DNA from 4 places in the Rhizobium sp. BE258 genome. Region 4 is predicted to be linked to each of the others. Evidence: predicted binding sites of a transcription regulator. Region 4 holds the regulator's gene; each other region holds the start of a gene.

Region 1 (5,420 bases), on a different contig from region 4:
CAGCACAAGCTGAGTCTCGCTGCCGCCAGCGCCGATCACGAGATCGAACCTGTCGGCCGCCCGCGCACTGCCGAGCCGCAACGCCCGCTCCTGCAGGACGACCGCAACGCCGAGCGCTATTGCCAGGGCAACGAGCAGGACCACGACGAGGGAACCCGCCCAGAGGCGACGAAGATCGGCGGCGATGAACCGGATCATGCCGCCACCTCGTTGCTGAAGGCGTCTTCAACGATGCGTCCCGAGGACAGCAACAGGCGGCGGTCCATGCGGCCTGACAGATGCGGATCATGCGACACGACGATTAGCGTGCTGCCTTCCGCAATCGCCAGATCAAGCAGCAGGTCGCCGATGATGCGGCCGGTTTCGGCATCAAGGCTGGCGGTCGGCTCGTCTGCGACGATGACGCCCGGCTTGCGCAAAAGCGCACGCGCGATCGCCACCCGCTGCATCTCGCCGCGCGACATCGTCTCGATGTTCTGATTGGGCCGTGAAAGGCCGGTCCGCATCAGCAGTTCATGCGCACGCAGCACCATCTGAGCATCGGCAACACGCGACAGACGGGCGGGCAATAGAATATTCTCGATGGCCGAAAGCCCTGGAAACAGATGAAAATCCTGCATCACGAGTCCGATGTTACCCGCTCTGAAGCGGTCGCGGTGGCTCTCGGACAAAGCGCAGATATCGTCGCCGTTCCAGCGGACGGATCCGAGCGCCGCACGTTCCAACCCGGTAATGATGTTGACGAAGGTGCTCTTGCCTGAGCCGGAAGCCCCGGTCACCGCAACCCGGCTGCCGGCAGACAGCGCCAGCGCGCCGATCTCAAGCGCCGGTGCGTTGAGTCCGCTGAACGTGACCGACAGATTGCTGATCTCGAGCGCCAGCATCAGACCGCCGAATATTCGGCCTGGCGCAGGCGCAGCAGGCTGACGAAGCCGGTTTCGGGATCGGTCCACGAGCCGTATTCCAGAATGCCGCGCACTTCGATCGTCTGGCTAGGCTGCACGAAGGTCTGCTTCTCGTCGAGATAGACGACGGCGATATTGTCGGGCCAGTCGGCATCGGACGAGCAGAATGGGCAGAGCGACATCGGAATTTCCGTCAGCACGAAAAACTGCGCTTCCGCTTTCAACGGCGGCGCCATGAAGCCGCGCATGCTGATTTGCCTGCCGGCGAGCGCCTTCACCTTCTCGGAAAATTCGAGGCCGAGAACGCCGAATTTCCCATAGAGCTCATCGAAGCTCAGCGTTGCGTCGGCAGCTTCGACACATCTTGCAGACGTCAGCACCGGCAATGCCATCATCATACCGAAAAGGCTCCGGCGTGTGATCCTATGCATATCAAACTCCTTGCAAGTTCCCGGCCGCAGATCGGCGGCCGGGAAGATTACGCGGAAGAGGCGGTTCACCGCGCTCCGTCAGTTGGTCTGTTTGACACCGAGCGCAAAAGCGTCGGCGAGTACCTTGTAGACATCGCTCTGCTCCATATAGCCGCGGAAACCTTCCGAGCCCGGACCATCCGACTGCAGGACGACGTCATCGACGGCGTGAACGCCGCTGTCGCCGCTCTTCGGAATGTTGCCCTGAACGAAGACGGCACCGGGAACATCCTTGTATTGTTCGTTGGCGACATATTCCTTCTTTTCGTTCTGCACGGCAGGAACGAACGGACCGTCGAGCTTCGGGCGGAACGTCTCGTAATGGTCGGGGCCGTTATTGGCACTGAGGAAGAGGCGGCGCGTGACGTCGATCTTGTCGGGATAGCCGTCGCCGTTGTCGTCGGTATAATTCGGGAAGCCCGCTTCGGCATAGGTGCCTACCTTTTCGCGCATCTCCGTGCCCGGCTTTTCGTCATCGACAGTACCGATGATCGAAACGCCATGGGTGTGGTCGCCGGTGACGACGATCAGCGTATCGGGATGGGCCTTCTGGAATTCGCGGGCAAGGCCGACGACCTTGTCGAATTCGATTGTGTCAACGACGGCGCGGTCCCAATCGAGCGGATGGGACATCTTGTCGATCGACGAACCCTCGACCATCAGGAAGAAACCGTCGGGGTTCTTGGACAGGCGATCGAGCGCGACCGTTGCCATCTCGACGAGACCCGGCTGGTTCGGGAATTTCTCGACAGTGCCCTTTTTCAGAAATTCGCGATCGAGCGTGACGTCCATGTTGCCGGTATGGAAGAGGCCGAGAAGGTTGCCTTCAGCCGATGCGTTGGCTGCAAGCTCGTTCTTGTCGATGGCAAGCTTGTAGCCGGCGTCCTGGAAGAGCTTGATGTAGTCCTTGTCATCCTTGCGCTTGGAGCCCGGAACGTCCTTTCCGAGGAAGTAGGCAGAACCGCCGCCGAGGACGACTTCCGGCTTCACGTCGAGAAGCATCCCGACGATATCGGCCTTGTCGTTGCGATTGCGCGTGTGGGAGACAACGGCAGCCGGTGTGGCGTCCTCGATTTCGGCGGTCGCGACAATGCCGATCGACTTCTTGGTCTGGCGGCGGATCGCTTCCGCAATCGTCTCGACGCGCGGGTCGTCGAGCGAGTCGGGCGTGCGGTCTGCATAGACGCCGATCGCGTTGACGGCTGTCTTGTGGCCCGTCATGTAGGCCGACATGGTATTGGCGGAGTCGGTGGCGACAGCGTTGGTTGCCGATGTGCCGATGAAAGCTGCCGGCGGCACATCGTCCATGTTGAGGCGGCCATTTGCTTTGCCTTCGGTCATACCCTTAGACATGATGCGGGCAGCGGTGCGATGCGCAACGGACAGGCCGTCGCCGATCAGGAAGATGACGTTCTTGGCCTTCGGTACATCACCGGTGCCATAGACGTTCCAGGTAACCGACTTCTTCTCGTCGCCGGCCGACACTTCGACCTTGTAGTCGCCTGCCGCAGCGATCGTCAGCCCGCGCAGGATCACGGCCGAGCCGAGCGCCTTGTCTTCCTTGCCCTTTTCCAGTTCCACAAACTTGGCCTCGCCCCCGAGAACCGTCTTGTAGTCCTGACCGTTGACCGTGATCTTCACGTCCTCGGGCTTTACCTGCTTGCTGAGCTCAACCTTGAAGTCAAATGGCGAACCGGCAAGAATCGTTGCGCGATCAAGCGGATAAACCGTGGTCGCCTGCGCGGCACCGGCAAGAATCGTCGTGGCCGCCAGAGCGGCAAAAATCATACGCATGGAAAACCCCCGTTTTCGTTGCAGTAAATGAACAACGGGCCGGAGATAGCCTTGGGGGATGACATGTCGATGACACCGGTATGACAATCTGCCGCACCGGCACCAGGCGCCGCCCGCAGGCGCAAAAACCTTGACTCCTGTGGAAAACGTTTTATGAGCAACGGCGGAAAAGGAATTATCCATGGTTCGCTTCGAACACGCCATTGCTGCATGCAATGACCGGGCACTGAGTGCCGGGGTGGATATTGCCGTTCCGGTTTCTTCCAAAACCAAGGCCAAAACGACGACGAAAACCGTCTGACGTCTCTGGCCTGCCGCTCTCTCCCCGGCTCGGCTGGGGACAGGAAGCCGCGATGATTTCGCGCTTTCCCCCTCACCGGACAAGAGGAGAGAAGAGAAAGAGAGCTGAAAATGGGTTTCAAAGTAGCAGTCGCGGGAGCAACCGGAAATGTCGGCCGGGAAATGCTCAACATCCTCTCCGAGCGTGGCTTTCCGGCTGACGAAGTCGTAGCACTTGCCTCCTCGCGTTCGCAGGGCACGGAAGTGTCCTACGGCGACAAGACGCTGAAGGTCTTCAATCTCGAGAACTACGATTTCTCCGACACCGACATCTGCCTGATGTCTGCCGGCGGCGAAGTCTCCAAGAAGTGGTCGCCGAAGATCGGCCAGCAGGGCTGCGTCGTCATCGATAACTCGTCGGCCTGGCGCTACGATCAGGACGTGCCGCTGATCGTGCCGGAAGTGAACCCGGACGCCATCACCCAGTTCACCAAGCGCAACATCATTGCCAATCCGAATTGCTCGACCGCCCAGCTCGTGGTCGCGCTGAAGCCGCTACATGATTTCGCCAAGATCAAGCGCGTCGTCGTTTCGACCTACCAGTCGGTCTCCGGCGCCGGCAAGGACGGCATGGACGAGCTCTTTAACCAGACGCGCGCAGTCTTTGTTGCCGATCCGATCGAGAACAAGAAGTTCACCAAGCGCATCGCCTTCAACGTCATTCCACATATCGATAGCTTCATGGAAGACGGCTATACGAAGGAAGAGTGGAAGGTTCTGGCCGAAACCAAGAAGATGCTCGACCCGAAGATCAAGGTCACCTGCACCGCAGTTCGCGTGCCTGTCTTCATCGGCCATTCGGAATCGGTCAACATCGAATTCGAAAACGAAATCACCGCCGATCAGGCCCGCGACATCCTGCGCGATGCACCGGGCTGCCTCGTCATCGACAAGCATGAGAACGGCGGCTACATCACGCCTTACGAATCTGCCGGTGAAGACGCCACCTTCATCTCGCGTATCCGCGAAGATGCGACGGTCGAAAACGGTCTCAACATGTGGGTCGTTTCCGACAACCTGCGCAAGGGTGCCGCGCTGAACGCCATTCAGATTGCCGAGCTTCTCGTCAATCGTGGCCTCATCAAGCCGCGCAAGCAGGCCGCCTGATACCGAATATTAACCATAGCTTGCTATCAGCCTCGCATGTCGCCAGACTTGCGGGGCTTTCTTTGAACCAGCCAGGCGGCAATCGTGCGGCAGAGAGCCAATCTCGCCAAAAGGTGATCGTGACAAAATCACCCTTGGCTGGCATTCTGCCCGGCATTCCAGCGACTGCAGATCGAGATCGGGGTTTCTCATGCGCATGACAAAATTCTTGGTGGCGGCCATCGCGGCGGTGGGCGCTTTCCATGCAGTTCCGGCGGCGGCCAACGCCGCGCAATGCGGCAATAATGGCGCCGGCTTCGATGCCTGGGTGCAGCAATTCAAGCAGGAAGCTGCAGCACAGGGCGTCAGCCAGTCGGTTCTGAGCCGTGCATTCGCCAACGTCGCCTACAATCGTCCGACGATTGCCGCCGACCGCGGCCAAAAGAGCTTCAAGCTGTCCTTCGACGCCTTCATGCAGAAGCGTGGCGGCGCGGCGATCATTTCCCGCGGTAAGGGCATGAAGCGCTCCAACCAGGCTCTCTTCACCTCGATCGAGCGCCGCTACGGCGTGCCGGCCGGCCCGCTGATCGCGATCTGGGGCATGGAAACCGGCTTCGGCAGCTATATGGGCACGCAGCACACGCTGTCAGCCGTTTCGACGCTGGCCTACGACTGCCGCCGTTCGGACTATTTCACCGACCAGCTCTATGCTGCCCTACAGCTCGTCTCTGAAGGCTATCTCAGCCCGCAGGCGCGCGGCGCCGCACATGGCGAGATCGGTCAGACGCAGTTCCTGCCGCGCAATGTCGTCCGCTTCGGTGCCGAT
Region 2 (5,420 bases), 330 kb from region 4:
GCGGTATCGGCGAGGAGCTGAAGCTTTCCATCTCGCGCGGCTTCGGCGCGAAGACGGTGGCTCTCGTGCTGCTGCTCTTCGTAACGATCGTTGCCGTCGATCAGTTCTCCGCATGGCTGCGCCGCCGTCTGGTCGGCGAGCACGCTTTCCTTCTGCAACATTGAGGCCCGCCATGACGGTGATCGACGCAAACCGGATGCACGAGATCGAGGCGCGCTATCCCGAATATTTCCACCGCTCGTTCCGCCAGCGGTTCGGCGCCCTGCTGATCGTGATCGCGACGCTGCTCTATGGTCTCTACGCCGTCTGGTTCTTCGACCTGCCGAAGCTACTCGCCGAAGCCCATTGGGAGCGCGTCGGCATCTATCTCAGCCAATGGGTGAGCTACGACGTACAGCCCGAATTCCGCATTCAAGAGGACGGCTCGATCGAGACGCGCTACCCGCGCTTCTCGCCACTCGGCGACGATCCGCATCCTGATTGGGTGAAGAACGAACCCGGCAGCGTCACCGTTTTCGTCAGCGGCACGAACCGCACGGTCGTGGTCACCAAGGCAATGACGACAGTCAACGCTCATGGCATCAGCGTTCCCGTCGATCTCTCATCCGGCGCCCCGAAGGTCGTCGGCGAAGTTCCCTCGTGGATGACCGTCTATGACGACAACGTGCTTGCCGATCTCGGCTTTGCCGGTGACGTCAGCATCGCCTCCGACCGCGTGAAGGTGCGAAAGCGCTTCCTCGGCTGGGCGAATTTCGTCTTCGATACGCATTCCCCTTTCTTCGACAAGCCGGCCGCCGAAGTTCTGAGCCTGATCGTATCGGGCCCGCGCCTCGACCCCAGCCAGTCGAACATCTCGCTTGCCTTCGACAATATCTGGAACAATTCGGCCTGGCAGCACGGCGACGTCTGGACCAAGCTTTTCCAGACCATTGTCATGGCCTTCCTCGGCACCCTGCTCGGCTCGCTGGTGGCGTTCCCGCTGGCTTTCCTGGCGGCGCGCAACATCACGCCGAACCGGCTGCTGAACCAAGTGCTGAAGCGCTTCTTCGACTTCCTGCGCTCGGTCGACATGCTGATCTGGGCGCTGTTCCTGACCCGTGCTTTCGGCCCGGGGCCGCTTGCCGGTTCCGGCGCCATCTTCCTGACGGAGACCGGAACGCTCGGAAAGCTCTATTCGGAAGGCCTCGAGAATATCGACAACAAGCCGCGCGAAGGCATCAAATCGACCGGTGCCTCGACGATGCTCGTGCATCGCTACGGCATCATCCCGCAGATCGTCCCAGTCATCGTCAGCCAGACGCTCTACCAGTGGGAATCGAATGTCCGCGGCGCGACGATCATCGGCGCCGTCGGTGCCGGCGGTATCGGCCTAAAGCTCTGGGAAGCGATGCGCACGAACTCCAACTGGGAGAACGTCGCTTATATGGTCATCCTGATCCTGATCGTCGTCTTCCTGTTCGACATGGCCTCGAACGCTCTTCGCCACCGGCTGATGGGCAGCAAGACACATTAAAAAGATGATGGCGCCACGGCGTCATCATCATTCTGTCACGGAAATCTTTTAGCCGGGAACGAGCTTGCAGTCCGCGGTCAAATCACTGACATTGCGACCCCTGTTTCTGACGCTTTCCCGGGACAAGACCTTTGCGATACGCTCTCTATTTCACGCCGCCGCAGGATGATTTCCTGACGCGGGCGGCTGCCGAATGGCTCGGCCGCGATGCGTTTTCCGGCGAAACTTACCCGGCTCCCGAAGAGGCGGGGCTTCCTGCCGAAGAGCAGCCGGCACTGACCGCAGATCCGCGCCGCTACGGCTTCCACGCGACGATCAAGGCGCCATTCGCGCTTGCCTCCTCGGTGACCGAGAGCGACCTGATGGCCGTGGTCGAGGACTTCGCGGCCCGCACTCCAGCCTTCGAAATTCCCGAACTGGTACTCGGCCAGCTTGGCCGGTTCTTCGCACTCGTGCCCGGCTCGCTGCATCCGCCGCTTCAGGATTTTGCCGCAAGCGTGGTAAAGTCCTTCGAGCCGCTGCGTGCCGCCCTGTCCGAGGCCGATATTGCCAGGCGCAAGCCGGAGAAGCTGACGGAAAGCCAGAGAGCCAATCTGATGCGCTGGGGCTACCCCTATGTCATGGACGATTTCGGCTTCCACATGACACTGACCGGCCAGGTTCCGGACGAGCGCTCGGCGCTGATGAAATCGATCCTGGAGCGGCGTTTTGGCGCTTTCACCGGACGTCCGCTTTCCATTTCCGGCATCGCCGTCTTCACCGAGGAGACACGCGGCGCCGATTTCAAGGTTCATAGCCTTTTGCCGTTTACCGGCACCAAACGCTGAAAGACGATGCAATGACAAAAGAGACCGTGCTTTCCAACGCCCGCATCATTCTCGAGGATGACATCCTTCACGGCTCGCTGCTGATCCGCGACGGCAAGATCGCCGACATTTCCGAGGGCAACTCGGCCCATGGCGAGGACTTCGAGGGCGACTACCTGCTCCCCGGCCTCGTCGAACTGCATACCGACCACCTCGAAGGCCACTATTCGCCACGCCCCGGCCTGCGCTGGCACAAGACGGCAGCGATCCAGGCGCATGATGCGCAGATCGTCACCTCCGGCATCACCACCGTCTTCGACTGCCTGCGCATGGGCGCGGACGAGGATGGCGGCTTCGATCGCGGCGAGATGCGCGACATGGCCGACGCCATCCAGAAGGCCGAGCAGGAAGGCCGCCTGCGGGCCGAGCATCTGCTGCATCTGCGCTGCGAGGTCTCGGCCGACAACGTCATGGAGCATTTCGCCGACTTCGAGAACGACCCCTATGTCCGTCTCGTCTCGCTGATGGACCACGCCCCCGGCCAGCGGCAGTTCCAGACCATGGACCAGTACATCTTCTATTATCAGAAGAAGCGCGGCCTCTCCGACGAGGTGTTTGCCAAGTTCATCGAGAAGCGGCTTGCCGAATCCGCCCGCAACTCCACGCCCCACCGCATCGCCATTTCCAAGATCTGCAAGGAACGCGGCATCACGATTGCCAGCCACGACGACGCGACGCTCGATCATGTGGACGAGGCGATCGAGAACGGCGTGCGCCTTGCCGAGTTCCCGACGAGCTTCGACGCCGCAAAGGCATCGCATGAACACGGCATGAGCGTCCTGATGGGCGCGCCGAACATCGTGCGCGGCAAGTCGCATTCCGGCAATATCGCCGCCCGCGATCTGGCCGAGCGCGGCGTTCTGGATGTGCTGTCTTCCGACTATGTGCCGCTCAGCATGCTCTATGCGCCCTTCATCATCGCCGATGAGGTCGAGTCCATTTCGCTGCCGAAGGCTATTGCCATGGTCACCTCGACGCCGGCCCGCACCGTCAGCCTCGACGATCGCGGCCGGATCGCCACCGGGCTGCGCGCCGATCTGGTGCGCGTCTTCCGTGACGAAGGCGTGCCGGTCACCCGTTCTGTCTGGCGCGAAGGACGCCGTGTCGCATGATCCCGTCGCACGAACCCCACGCAGTTCCCGGCAGCGAACGCGGCATCATGGTCGTCGTTGTCGGCCCGAGCGGCGCCGGCAAGGATACGCTGATCGCCGTCGCTGCCCAGCATTTCGGCAGCCGTCCCGACGTCCATTTTGTCCGCCGCGTCATCACCCGTGATGGCGATGCCGGCGGCGAGGACCATCTCTCGGTATCGGATGCCGGCTTTGCCTCGATGGAGCAATCCGGCAGCTTTGCCGTCTGGTGGGAAGCGCATGGCCTGAAATACGGCATTCCGGCCGAGGTCTCCGTGGCGCTCGGCAAGGGACACCTGGTCATCGCCAACGGTTCACGCTCAGCCTTGCACCACTTCCAGGCCGCCTTCCCGCGTCTCAAGGTGATCAACGTCACGGCCCGGCCTGAGGTGCTCGCAGGCCGCCTCGAGGCCCGCGGCCGCGAAACCCATGAAGACATCATGGCCCGTCTTGCCCGCGGCTCGCTGACGGTTCGCGGCGACTACGACGTCACCGATCTCGACAATAGCGGGACGCTGGCCGAGGCCGAACGCAAGATCGTCGATACGCTGAACGGCTTCCTCGCGGAAGTGGGCTGATCGAAGGAGATCCCATGGCCATCGTCGTCCTACCCTACGATGACAGTTGGCCGGATCTCTTTGCGCAGGTGAGCGCCGAACTCGCGCCGGTGTTCGCCGGGTTGGCACCGGTGTTCCACCATGTCGGCAGCACATCCGTCCGCGGACTGGCGGCAAAGCCGAAGATCGATCTGCATGCGGCCTTTGCTGATCCGGAGACCGTTGCCACGGCCGTCGAGCGGATGCAGGCTGTACCCGGCTACACTTATCATGGTGACAAGTACGGCGATCAGAGCTGGACCTTCACCAGCGGCCGCGGCTCCTATGGAGCGCGGCTCTATCTCTGCACGTTGGAGAACCACGTGCTGCGCGACCGCATCCTGTTTCGCGATTATCTCAAGACGCATTCTGACAGGGCAGCCGCCTATGCCGCGCTGAAGCTGCGGCTGATGGGCGAGGCGAATGACGACTGGGATTACTATACCGGCGGCAAGACAGAGTTCGTCCGCGAGACGGTGCGCTTAGCGGAATTGCAGCGCCGTTGAACGGGCGCTGCAGCTGCCTACCTATTCGCCCTCGCCTCGCGCCGAGACGATTTCACGCTTGCCGACATGGTTTGCCGGCCCGACGAGACCTTCTTTTTCCATGCGTTCCACCAGCGATGCGGCGCGATTGTAGCCGATGCCGAGGCGGCGCTGGATGTAGGAGGTCGAGCACTTCTTGTCACGCAGCACGACCTTGACCGCCTGCTGATAGAGCTCGTCGCCATCCTCGGCGCCCATGGCGCTCTTGTCGAAGACGGCGCTGTCTTCGGCTTCCTCTTCTTCTTCGTCGCCCGCCGTGACCGTATCCAGATATTCCGGACGGCCCTGCGTCTTCAGGTGTGCCACGACCTTTTCGACTTCGAGATCGGAGACGAAGGGACCGTGGACGCGGGCGATGCGGCCACCACCCTGCATGTGCAGCATGTCGCCCTGGCCGAGCAACTGCTCCGCACCCTGCTCGCCGAGGATCGTACGGCTGTCGATCTTCGAGGTCACCTGGAAGGAGATACGGGTCGGGAAGTTCGCCTTGATCGTACCGGTGATGACATCGACCGAGGGGCGCTGCGTCGCCATGATCAGGTGGATACCCGCGGCACGCGCCATCTGTGCCAGACGCTGGATCGCGCCTTCGATATCCTTGCCGGCGACCATCATCAGGTCGGCCATCTCGTCGACGATGACGACGATGTAAGGCATCGGCGTCAGGTCGAGTTCCTGCTGTTCCTCGATCGGCGCGCCAGTGCCCTTGTCGAAGCCGACCGGGACCATAATGTGGATGGTCTCGTCCTTTTCGCGGGCCTGTGCCACGC
Region 3 (5,420 bases), on a different contig from region 4:
CATTCTTTTTCACATTCAAAACTCCGTTTGCTGCGACGGTCATAGGACCGCGCGCGGACAGCGTCTTGAACGAAAGTGATTACCGAGCGCGGTACTGGCCGGGTGTCAGTCCGGTGCGGGCCTTGAAATGCCGGGTGAAATGCGCCTGGTCCGCAAAGCCGCATTCGAGCGCGATCTCCGCCGGCTGTTCGCCTGCCTGCAGCTTGCGCCGGGCAATCCTGACGCGGACATCTGTGAGGAAGGCATGCGGCGTGATGTGGAACTCTTTGCGGAAGGCGCGGATCAGATGCGCACGGCTGAGACCAGCGATAGCGGCGAGCTCTTCGAGACCGATATCGCTTTCATATTGCTCTACCAGATAGTCGCGCGCCCGGCGCACCGCCGACCGTTCGACGCTATCGACAGGAATGATGATCGAGCTGCCATGCTGGCGGAACATCGCGTCCAGCACCAGGAACATGCCCTGCCCGGTCTCCAGCGCCCCGGCACCCGTCTCCAGTGTCCGATGCGCCTCCAGAAAGGCATTGGCGAGCTTTGGATCATGGAGGATCTGCTTGCCGAAGGCCGGTGTGCCGTGGAAGGCCCGGCCGGTCACGTCCTCAAGAATTTCCCGGAACAGTGCCATGTCAGGATAGATCATCCGGTAGCGGTAACCGCCATCCGTCGGCGCACCGTCATGCGTCTCGCCGGGATTGATCAGGTAGAGATCGCCGGGACCGGAGGCCTCGCGCGCACCGCGGATCGTGGCGATCTGGCTGCCGCTCTCGATGGCGCCGATGCTGAACGTGTCATGCGCATGCGGCGCGAACTCATGGGTCAGGAAGGTGGCGCTCAGGCATTCCATGCCGTCGAAGCGCCGGTCGCGCCAGAAGCGGGTCGTCTCCGCCCCGGCGAGCGGCATGGCAACAGTCGCCTGTTCCTGGGAAATATTCTGCATCGCGCCGATATAGCAGTTTTCCACAGCCGCTTCTTGAACAAAAGTGATCAGGCGATCTTGCGGGCGCTGACCTTGCCCATCGGATGCAGCGAATGAACGCGGAACGGCCCGCCCATGCCTTCTTCCATCATCAGCGCGATATTGGAGATGGCGATCGGCTCCGCCAGCACCGGCTCGAAGATGCCGCGCAGCGCCTGTTCGATGCGCGGCATGTCGACAACATTGACCGGGCCGGTCACCGGCATGTGGAACCGGTATTCGTCCATCACATAGGGGTTGCCCCAGCGGTGTAGATTCGTGAACTGCGCCGCCGACAAGCCGTCGGGATCACTCCGCTCGATATCGGCTTCCGAAAGCGGCGCCCGGAAGCCATCGAAATGCTGAACGATCGACGATGCGAGATAGCGGACATTCTCGCATGGCAACGTCGGAACCAGGCTGTAATAGTTTCCGAGCCGCGCCACTTCGATGCGCGGCACGCTGAACGGCTGGAACGTGCCAGAAAAGCGCATCAATTCCCGCAATAGTTGCGCTTCAGATACCTCCGCGGAGAGGTGGAACGGCGCCTTCAGCACGCCATGAAAGCCATAGCGGCGCGGCACGGCCGTGTGGAAGGCAATTTCGTGAATGCCGAGACCGCGAACGGCCGGCGGCTCCAGCATCTCGCCCGAAAAAACGTTGCGGCCAAGCCAATTGGCCGCCACATGGCTGAGCGGATCGCTCGGCGAAGGCGTGAAGCAAATGGCATAGCGCATGCGATTTCCTCCATCTGAGAATGCGGCGCACGGCCGAATCCGGCGCCGTCGATGCGCAAGCAGATAGGTGATTTGCATGACAGAATAACGAAATATACTCTGGACGAATTCACGTTTAGCGTGAAGCGGCCGTGATATGGCTCGAAAGCGAGAAACTTTCCGGCAGGTCGATGGCGCGCCTTTCGCCTGCAATTGGACCAACAACAGCCTCGGCAAGCCGGTGTGCCAGGCCGAAGCTGACCTTGAAACCGCCCGTCAGCGCATGCAGATGCGGATGAAGCCGGTGCGGCCCCACCATCGGATCGCGATCGATCGCTTTCGGCCGCAGCCCCGCCCAACGCTCGATGACGGGCGCATCACGAAGGACCGGCGCCATCTCGCGCGCAGCGGTAATCAGCGGATCGAGTAGCGCATCTGTGGACAACGGTTCCGCAAAGCTGTTCTCGCTGGTGCTGCCGACCGCGACATGCCCGCCCTCATGCGCGACGATATAGAGCCCGTCGCGAAAGATCGTCGGCATTGCGGGGTCGATATCGGCCTTCAGCAGCGCCGCCTGCCCCTTCACCGGTTGCCCGAGCGGCTGCGGAAGATCAGGCGTGAAGCGCTGAAGGATTGGGAACGATCCGTGCCCGGCGGCAATGATGCAATCGCCGAAGCCGATGCTCCGGCCGCCGATAACGGCAATCCGCACTCCTGTGTCGAGGCTGTCGAGCGCCGCCGCCTCCAGAAGCCGAACATGCTTCGCCCGCATCAGGAACGCCCGGAGGACGGCGATCAGCGCGCGCGGCGCCACCCGGCCGGCCAGCGTATCGTGAACGAAGCCGCTCTCGCCTGCCGCCGGATCGATCCAGCCCTGAACAGGTGGTGCATCGCTGACATGCCAATGAAACGCCCGTCCCTTCTGACGCCAGTTGGTCTCGGCATCGGCGGAGTGACGGAGCGCAATGGTCTTCAGATGCGGCTTCGGCAGCGGTATAAGACGGCCGGAGCGCCGGTAGCCGGCCGAAAGCCCGGTTGCTGCCTCAAGCGCCGCGATCTCGCCCTCAAGGCTGACCAGGGCATCGAACTGGAACTGCTTCTTGGCATTCCACTTGTCCGGCATATGCGGCATCAGCGCGCCGAGCAGACCGCCGCTGGCACCCTGCCCGATCGTTCCTGCGTCGATCAGCAACGTATCGATGCCCAGCCGCTCGGCGTGAACCGCCGCCCACAGACCCATGATGCCGCCGCCGGCGATCAGGAGATCGGCGGATTGACCGGAGAGAAGAGCCGGACTATCGGCTTGTGGCATGACAGATATCGATCCCGATCAGATTGGCAGCAAAAGCCAGCCGCTCGAATGGCGAGACGGCGATATGCCCTATTCGCAGGCCTTTGGCGACCACTTTTATTGTCAGACCGACGGCCGCCTGGAATGCGGCCACGTCTTCCTCGCGGGCAACGGCCTGCCGGAACGCTGGGCTAAAAAGCAGAGTTTCCAGATCGGCGAACTCGGCTTCGGCACAGGCCTGAACTTCGCCGAGACCTGGCGCCAGTGGAAGCTGCATCGCGCGGACGGCCAGCACCTGCACTTCATGTCCTTCGAGCTTTATCCGATGCAGCGCGAGGAGATCCACCGCGCCCTGTCGCACTGGCCCGAGATCGATGCCGAACGCGATGGGCTGACGTCCGCCTGGCCGGATGCACCATCCGGTATCGTCAGCCTCGATCTCGATCCGGAGACTCGCCTCAGCGTCGTCTGCGGTCCCGCGTTAGACGGCGTGAAGGCCGCAGAGCCGCGCTTCGATGCCTGGTATCTCGATGGCTTCGCCCCGTCGCGTAATGGCGACATGTGGTCGGAAGAGCTGATGCGGCTGGTCTGCGAGAAGACGGTTCCGGGCGGCAGCTTCGCCACTTATGCGGCAGCGGGATTCGTCCGGCGCAATCTTGTCGCTGCAGGCTTTGCCGTCGAGCGCCGCAAGGGCTTTGCGGGAAAGCGCGAAATGCTCTGCGGCACCAGGGGCCTATAGGCCGGAGCGGCCCGGCACCGGCTCGGTCTTGCCGAGCCACAGCTGGATTTTCTCTTCCAGCAGTTCCGGGCTGATCGGCTTCGACATGTAGTCGTCCATTCCGGCATCGAGGCAAAGCTCGCGGTCGCTTTCCAGCGCATGTGCAGTCACGCCGATGATCGGCACGCGATGCCCCTGCCCGCGCTCGCGGGTCCGGATTGCCCTCGTTGCATCATGACCGTTCAGGACGGGCATCGACACATCCATCATGATGATGCGCGGCGAATGGGTTTCCCAGGCATTGACCGCTTCCTGGCCGTTGTTGACCACGAGGAAGCTGAGATTGGTGCCCTGCAGGATCTGCGTGAAGACGATCTGGTTGACCTCGTTATCCTCGGCGACCAGCACATCGACGAACTCGGCCTTGCGCCGAGGCTCCTCGCGCACGGGTTCCTCGAACTCCGGCTCCTTGAGTTGCGCTTCCGCCTGCAGCCGTGCGAGCTCGGTTTCCGAAGCCTGCTTGACGCGCTTGGCCCGCACGACCTCGACGATCGTGCCGCGCAGCAGATTGGCGCGCGCCGGCTTCATCAGATGCGCCTGGCCGTTCAGCGCCGCGAACTCCTTCTCGGAGCCCGAAATATCCATCGATGTCAGGAAGATGATCGGCAGATTCTCGAAGCGCGGATCGGCGCGCAGGCGGCGCGCCACTTCGGCGCCGTTCATGCGCGGCATGTGATAGTCGAGCACCAGTGCATCGACCGCGACGCCGACCTGATGCGCCGCCTCCAGAATGGCAATCCCCGTCGCCCCGCTTTCGGCCGCCACGCCGTCGAAGCCCCAGAGCGTCAGCTGTTCGCTGAGAATCGCGCGGTTCACCTCGTTGTCGTCGATGACGAGAATGCGGGCGCCGCGCACATTGACCGGCAGCGGCTTCGGATCGAGTTTCGCAGCAGCGACCGCGAATGGCAGATTGACGGTGAAGACCGAACCCTTGCCGGCTTCGCTCTCGGCATGGATATAGCCGCCGAAGAGATCGACGAGACCGGCGGTGATGGCCAGCCCGAGACCGGTTCCCTCATGGCGTCGTGTCGAGGAAGAATCGACCTGCGAGAATTTGTCGAACACCGATTGCAGCTTTTCGGCCGGAATGCCGATGCCGGTATCCTCGATCCGGAGCTCGACCATCACCTCACCATCCGATCCCTGCCGGAACCCGATATCGACGAAGACATGGCCCTTCTCGGTGAATTTCACGGCGTTGCCGACCAGATTGGTGACGACCTGCCGGAACCGCCCGGCATCGCCGATGACGGCAGCAGGCAGGTTGGGATCGGCGCGTACCAGAAGTTCCAGATCCTTCTCCGCAGCCTGCGACGACAACAGCGTTGCCACGTCCTCGACCGCCTCGACGAGATCGAACGACGCCTTGCGCAGCTTCATCTGGCCGGCATCGATCTTCGAGAAGTCGAGAATGTCGTTGATGATCGTCAACAGCGCATTGCCGGATTTGACGATGATATCGATGAAGGTCTTCTGCCGCGCATCGAGATCGGTCTTCGCCATCAGCTCGGCCATGCCGAGAACACCGTTCATCGGCGTGCGGATCTCGTGGCTCATATTGGCGAGGAATTCCGATTTGGCGCGGTCGGCGGCTTCGGCGCGCGACAAGAGCCGCTGCAGCTCGCCTTCTCGCTGCTTCATCTCGGTGACGTCGGTGAACAACGCGATCCAGTGGCCGCG
Region 4 (5,420 bases):
CCGGCACCGGCCTCTCCGGCGGTCAGCAGCAGCGTCTCTGCATCGCCCGTGCCGTCGCGGTCTCGCCTGAGGTCATCCTCATGGACGAACCCTGCTCGGCGCTCGATCCGATCGCAACCGCAAAGGTCGAGGAGCTGATCCACGAGCTGCGCGAAAGCTACACGATCGTCATCGTGACGCACTCCATGCAGCAGGCGGCCCGCGTCTCGCAGCGCACCGCCATGTTCCACCTCGGCAACCTCGTCGAGGAGAACGACACCGACAAGATGTTCACCAATCCGGACGATCCGCGCACCCAGGACTACATCATGGGCCGCTTCGGCTGATCTTTGGCGTCACGACTTCCGATAGAGACACTCAAGGACATTTCCCATGGCATCGACACATATCTTTTCTGCATATGACGAGGATCTGAAGTTCCTGACCCGCCGCATTTCCGAAATGGGCGGTCTGGCGGAACAGATGGTCTCCGACGCTGTGCGCGCGCTGGTCAATGGCGACGGCGCACTGGCGCAGAAGGTCATCTCCGACGACGTGATCCTCGATCACGCCGAGCGCGAGATCAACGACAAGGCGATCGTCACCATCGCCCGCCGCCAGCCGATGGCGTCGGACCTGCGCGAGATCATGGGTTCGATCCGCATCGCCGCTGACCTCGAGCGTGTCGGCGATCTCGGCAAGAACACCGCCAAGCGCGTTATCGCCGTGCAGAGCACCGGCGTTCCGCGTAAGCTTGGCCGCGGCCTGGAGCATCTCTCGGAACTGGCTCTCGTGCAGCTCAAGGAAGTGCTTGACGTCTACACGACGCGCGCTGCCGATAAGGCGAAGTCGATCCGCGAGCGCGACGAGGAAATCGACGCGATGTACACCTCGCTGTTCCGCGAGCTCCTGACCTACATGATGGAAGATCCGCGCAACATCACCAGCTGCACGCATCTTCTGTTCTGCGCCAAGAACATCGAGCGCATCGGCGACCACGCCACCAACATCGCAGAAACCATCTACTACATGGCGACCGGCGCCCAGCCGGAGGGCGAGCGTCCGAAGGACGACACCGCCAACACCGTCGGCGCGGTCACGGAATAATATCCGGACCGGGCCTCAGGAGACAGAGCAGAATGATCCCGAGAGTTGCAGTCGTTGAAGACGAAGAAGCACTGAGCGTGCTTCTTCGTTACAATCTCGAAGCCGAAGGTTTCGAGGTCGACACCATCCTGCGCGGCGATGAGGCGGAAATCCGCCTTCAGGAGCGGACGCCGGACCTTCTTATCCTTGATTGGATGCTGCCTGGCGTATCAGGCATCGAGCTTTGCCGCCGGCTGCGCATGCGCCCGGAGACCGAGCGCCTGCCGATCATCATGCTGACGGCACGCGGCGAGGAAAGTGAACGCGTTCGCGGCCTCTCGACCGGTGCCGACGACTATGTCGTCAAGCCGTTCTCGACGCCTGAGCTCGTCGCACGCGTCAAGGCGATGCTGCGCCGCGCCAAGCCCGAAGTTCTCTCGACCGTGCTGAAATGCGGCGATATCGAACTCGACCGCGAGACGCACCGCGTTCATCGCAAGACCCGCGAAGTCCGTCTCGGACCGACCGAGTTTCGCCTGCTGGAATTCCTGATGGCCTCTCCCGGCCGCGTCTTCTCGCGCTCGCAGCTTCTGGATGGCGTCTGGGGTCACGACATCTATGTCGACGAGCGCACCGTCGATGTCCATGTCGGCCGTCTGCGCAAGGCGCTGAATTTCTCCAACATGCAGGATGTCATCCGCACCGTTCGCGGCGCTGGATATTCGATGGAAGCTTGAAGCTTTCGGAATTGAGACACAAAAAAACGGGCCGTAAGGCCCGTTTTTCGTTTGTGCTTACCCGGCTCAGTTTGCCCGGGCTGCTGCCCTGCGGCGCTCGTTGACCGGCTGGTAGGCCAGGCGCTGGTGGTAGGTGCAGTAAGGCGAAGAATCCGGGCTTTCGCAGCCGCAGAAGTGGAAATCGTCCTTCAAGGGATCGCCGACCGGCCACTTGCAGGTGCGCTCGGTGAGCTCCGTCAGGCCGAGACGGCGGGAAATCGGGACGATCACGTTCTTGGCGGGACGGTATTCCATCTCCTCCATGACGTCGATCTCGATCTCTTCCTTCAGCATCGTCGCGCCCTGCTGGCGGGTGACCGTACGGGTCGTCGCCAGACGCGATGCGTAGGTTGGGGCGCGGGGTGCTGCCGCCGTACGCTTGGGAGCGCGGGCAGCCGTGGCGTTGCCGCCGGCCTTCGCACGGCCCGGCAGCGCCAGACGGTGAACCTTGCCGATAACGGCGTTACGGCTGACGCCGCCAAGCTGGGCAGCGATCTGGCTCGCGCTCAGCCCTTCGGACCACAGTTTCTTGAGTTTCTCGACCCGCTCGTCTGTCCAGTTCATGCCCTGTGTCTCCGCCGTTTAAGCGTTGCGAAGGCAGAATCCCTCACTGTTTGCCCCGGACGAATCCGGCACAAGAAACGCTTGACTAATTTTGGTGACTAGTTCCGCCGCATGCAGTCTAGTAATTGAGTTTTAACCTAGTGTGAGGCTGACTCCGTGACAAGAGTCGCAGGAATCCGGATGAATCGAATTCGGGGTTTTCCCCAACTTGCTTCCCCTGAGAGTCATTTCTGCAACATTAGCTGTTGATAAAACGCGACATTGCTTGAGCGTCTCTCAGAAGCCACGAAAGCCGCAGTTTTGTTGACATTGCAGTGCGAAAAGTAAATAGTGCCAGTCGCCGCCGAAAGGCGGCATTTTTAATTTTTCGGACCTGGTTTTTTAGCCGGAGTCCGGTTGCCCGTAACGCTGACAGGAGACCGCGCCATGGCTGAAGCCGCGCCGCTATATGATACCTATTCTCGTGCCCCATTGCGGTTCGAGCGAGGTGAGGGCGTGTGGCTGATTACCGAAAGCGGCGAACGATATCTGGATTTCGGTGCCGGCGTTGCCGTGACCTCGGTCGGCCACAGCAATCCGCATGTCGTGGATACCCTAAAGGCACAGGCCGACAAGGTCTGGCACCTGTCCAACATCTATGAAATCCCCGGTCAGGAGCAACTCGCCAGGCGGCTGACGGAGGCGACTTTCGCCGACAAGGTGTTCTTCACCAATTCCGGCGCGGAAGCCCTGGAATGCGCGATCAAGACCGCACGCCGCTATCAGTATTCGAAGGGCCATCCCGAGCGTTTCCATATCATCACCTTCGAAGGCGCCTTCCACGGACGTACGCTGGCGACGATCGCTGCCGGCGGGCAAGAGAAGTATCTCGAAGGTTTCGGCCCCAAGGCCCCTGGCTTCGACCAGGTGCCCTTTGGCGATATCGACGCTGTGCGCGCCGCAATCACCGATGCGACCGCAGGCATTCTGATCGAGCCGGTTCAGGGCGAGGGTGGCATTCGCCCGGTGACCACGGAGTTCATGAAGGCGCTGCGTGCGCTCTGCGACGAGAAGGAGCTGCTGCTCATTCTCGACGAGGTCCAGACGGGCGTCGGCCGTACCGGCAAGTTCTTTGCCTATGAGTGGTCCGGCGTCACCCCTGATATCATGGCTGTCGCCAAGGGCATCGGTGGCGGCTTCCCGCTCGGCGCCTGCCTGGCAACGGCGGAAGCTGCGTCCGGCATGAAGGCCGGTACCCACGGCTCGACCTATGGCGGCAACCCGCTCGCCATGGCTGTCGGCGGCGCTGTGCTCGACATCGTCCTTGCCGAAGGCTTCCTCCAGCATGTCCGTGACGTCGCTCTGGTCTTCCGCCAAGGCCTGGCATCGCTCAAGGACCGCTATCCCGACGTGATCGAGGATATCCGCGGCGAGGGCTTGCTGCTCGGTATCAAGGCCGCCGTTCCCTCGACTGAACTTCTGGCTGCCATCCGCGATGCGCATCTGCTTGGCGTGCCCGCCGGCGACAACGTTGTGCGTCTGCTGCCGCCTTTGGTCGTCACGGCGGAGGAAGCTCGCGAGGGTCTCGCCCGCATTGAGCAGGCCGCCGAAAGCATTCGCGCATCGAAGGCCAAGAAGACGGCTTGAACGGATAGATGCCTTCCGGGGCAAACAGGTAAGGACGACATGGCTTCCCCCAAACACTTCCTCGATCTTTCGGCGATGAGCTCTGCCGATCTGCGTGTCATCATGGACGACGCGATGCTGCGCAAGCAGGCGTTCAAAGCAGGCAAGGGCGACAAGCCGCTGGCCGGCAAGATGCTGGCGATGATCTTCGAAAAGCCTTCCACACGGACGCGCGTCTCCTTCGATGTCGGCATGCGGCAGCTCGGCGGCGAGACGCTGTTCCTCTCGGGCACCGAGATGCAGCTCGGCCGCGCCGAGACGATCGGCGATACCGCCAAGGTTCTGTCGCGCTACGTTGATGCGATCATGATCCGTACGACCGAGCATCACCGCATGCTGGAGCTTGCCGAACACGCGACGGTACCGGTCATCAACGCGCTGACGGACGATACGCATCCCTGCCAGATCATGGCTGATATCATGACCTTCGAAGAGCATCGCGGCCCGGTCAAGGGCAAGACGATCGCCTGGACCGGTGACGGCAACAATGTGCTGCATTCGCTGGTCGAAGGGGCTGCCCGTTTCGGCTATCGCATGAACATGGCGGTACCCCTTGGTTCTGAGCCGAAGGATCACTATCTGAACTGGGCCCGCAATGAGGGCGCCGAAATCATGCTTGGCCATGATGCCGACCGTGCGGTCGAAGGCGCCGATTGCGTGGTAACCGATACCTGGGTCTCCATGAATCAGGAACATCGGGCTCGCGGTCACAACGTCTTCCAGCCCTATCAGGTCAATCAGGCTTTGATGGCGAAAGCAGGCAAGGATGCATTGTTCATGCATTGCCTGCCCGCCCATCGTGGTGAGGAAGTGACGGACGATGTGATCGATGGCCCGCAATCCGTGGTCTTCGATGAAGCGGAAAACCGTCTTCATGCGCAGAAGTCGATTCTTGCATGGTGCCTGGGCGCGATCTGAACCATATTGGACGCCACATCCGGCCTGATGGCCTGGTGGCCGCGCGAGCGGGAAGACAGCTTGGTCTGCCGCTCTGACGACTAGGAGTAAGACCATGGCAGACACAGCCGCCGCTCTCAACGAGCTTCACTTCGCGGGCGATGATCACGTCGTCCCCTTTCAGGTCGAAGGCCTGGATGTGCGCGGCCGCGCCGTCCAGCTCGGCCCGATGCTCGACGCCATCCTTGAGCGCCACCACTATCCCGCACCCGTCGCCCGGCTTCTGGCCGAAGTCGTGGTCCTGACGGTTCTGCTCGGCACGTCGCTGAAATTCGAAGGCAAGTTCACGGTGCAGACCAAGGGTGATGGCCCGGTCGACCTGCTTGTTGCCGATTTTGCCACACCCGAGAACGTACGCGCCTATGCGCGCTTCGATCAGGCACTGCTGGATCA

What was found. The regulator PhoB, encoded in region 4, activates phosphate uptake and scavenging genes when phosphate is short. The targets are predictions, from matches to a motif close to TGTCATNNANCTGTCAT.
Region 1: J2X43_RS20180 (alkaline phosphatase) is a predicted target of PhoB. The motif match lies at 3,239-3,255, and genes of this name have one in related genera.
Region 2: J2X43_RS10010 (DUF1045 domain-containing protein) is a predicted target of PhoB. The motif match lies at 1,536-1,552, and genes of this name have one in related genera.
Region 3: J2X43_RS11860 (DUF1045 domain-containing protein) is a predicted target of PhoB. The motif match lies at 1,769-1,785, and genes of this name have one in related genera.

Annotation. Positions count from the first base shown of each region.
Region 1 covers NZ_JAVDWL010000005.1:388,849-394,268, forward strand. Annotated here, with positions in the region: gene J2X43_RS20165 (ABC transporter permease) at 1-198, opposite strand, end outside; gene J2X43_RS20170 (ATP-binding cassette domain-containing protein) at 195-884, opposite strand; gene J2X43_RS20175 (hypothetical protein) at 884-1,336, opposite strand; gene J2X43_RS20180 (alkaline phosphatase) at 1,415-3,169, opposite strand; partial or broken gene J2X43_RS20185 (hypothetical protein) at 3,287-3,470, shown strand; gene J2X43_RS20190 (aspartate-semialdehyde dehydrogenase) at 3,581-4,615, shown strand; gene J2X43_RS20195 (lytic murein transglycosylase) at 4,806-5,420, shown strand, end outside.
Region 2 covers NZ_JAVDWL010000002.1:947,120-952,539, forward strand. Annotated here, with positions in the region: gene phnE (phosphonate ABC transporter, permease protein PhnE) at 1-164, shown strand, start outside; gene phnE (phosphonate ABC transporter, permease protein PhnE) at 173-1,513, shown strand; gene J2X43_RS10010 (DUF1045 domain-containing protein) at 1,645-2,340, shown strand; gene J2X43_RS10015 (alpha-D-ribose 1-methylphosphonate 5-triphosphate diphosphatase) at 2,352-3,491, shown strand; gene phnN (phosphonate metabolism protein/1,5-bisphosphokinase (PRPP-forming) PhnN) at 3,488-4,087, shown strand; gene J2X43_RS10025 (GrpB family protein) at 4,102-4,611, shown strand; gene J2X43_RS10030 (DNA translocase FtsK) at 4,633-5,420, opposite strand, start outside.
Region 3 covers NZ_JAVDWL010000003.1:280,325-285,744, reverse strand. Annotated here, with positions in the region: gene J2X43_RS11870 (AzlC family ABC transporter permease) at 1-43, opposite strand, end outside; gene J2X43_RS11865 (AraC family transcriptional regulator) at 80-937, opposite strand; gene J2X43_RS11860 (DUF1045 domain-containing protein) at 985-1,692, opposite strand; gene J2X43_RS11855 (FAD-binding oxidoreductase) at 1,808-2,983, opposite strand; gene mnmD (tRNA (5-methylaminomethyl-2-thiouridine)(34)-methyltransferase MnmD) at 2,982-3,701, shown strand; gene J2X43_RS11845 (response regulator) at 3,696-5,420, opposite strand, start outside.
Region 4 covers NZ_JAVDWL010000002.1:619,677-625,096, reverse strand. Annotated here, with positions in the region: gene pstB (phosphate ABC transporter ATP-binding protein PstB) at 1-326, shown strand, start outside; gene phoU (phosphate signaling complex protein PhoU) at 373-1,086, shown strand; gene phoB (phosphate regulon transcriptional regulator PhoB) at 1,119-1,802, shown strand; gene J2X43_RS08320 (GcrA family cell cycle regulator) at 1,869-2,405, opposite strand; gene J2X43_RS08315 (aspartate aminotransferase family protein) at 2,832-4,031, shown strand; gene argF (ornithine carbamoyltransferase) at 4,071-4,988, shown strand; gene J2X43_RS08305 (Hsp33 family molecular chaperone) at 5,083-5,420, shown strand, end outside.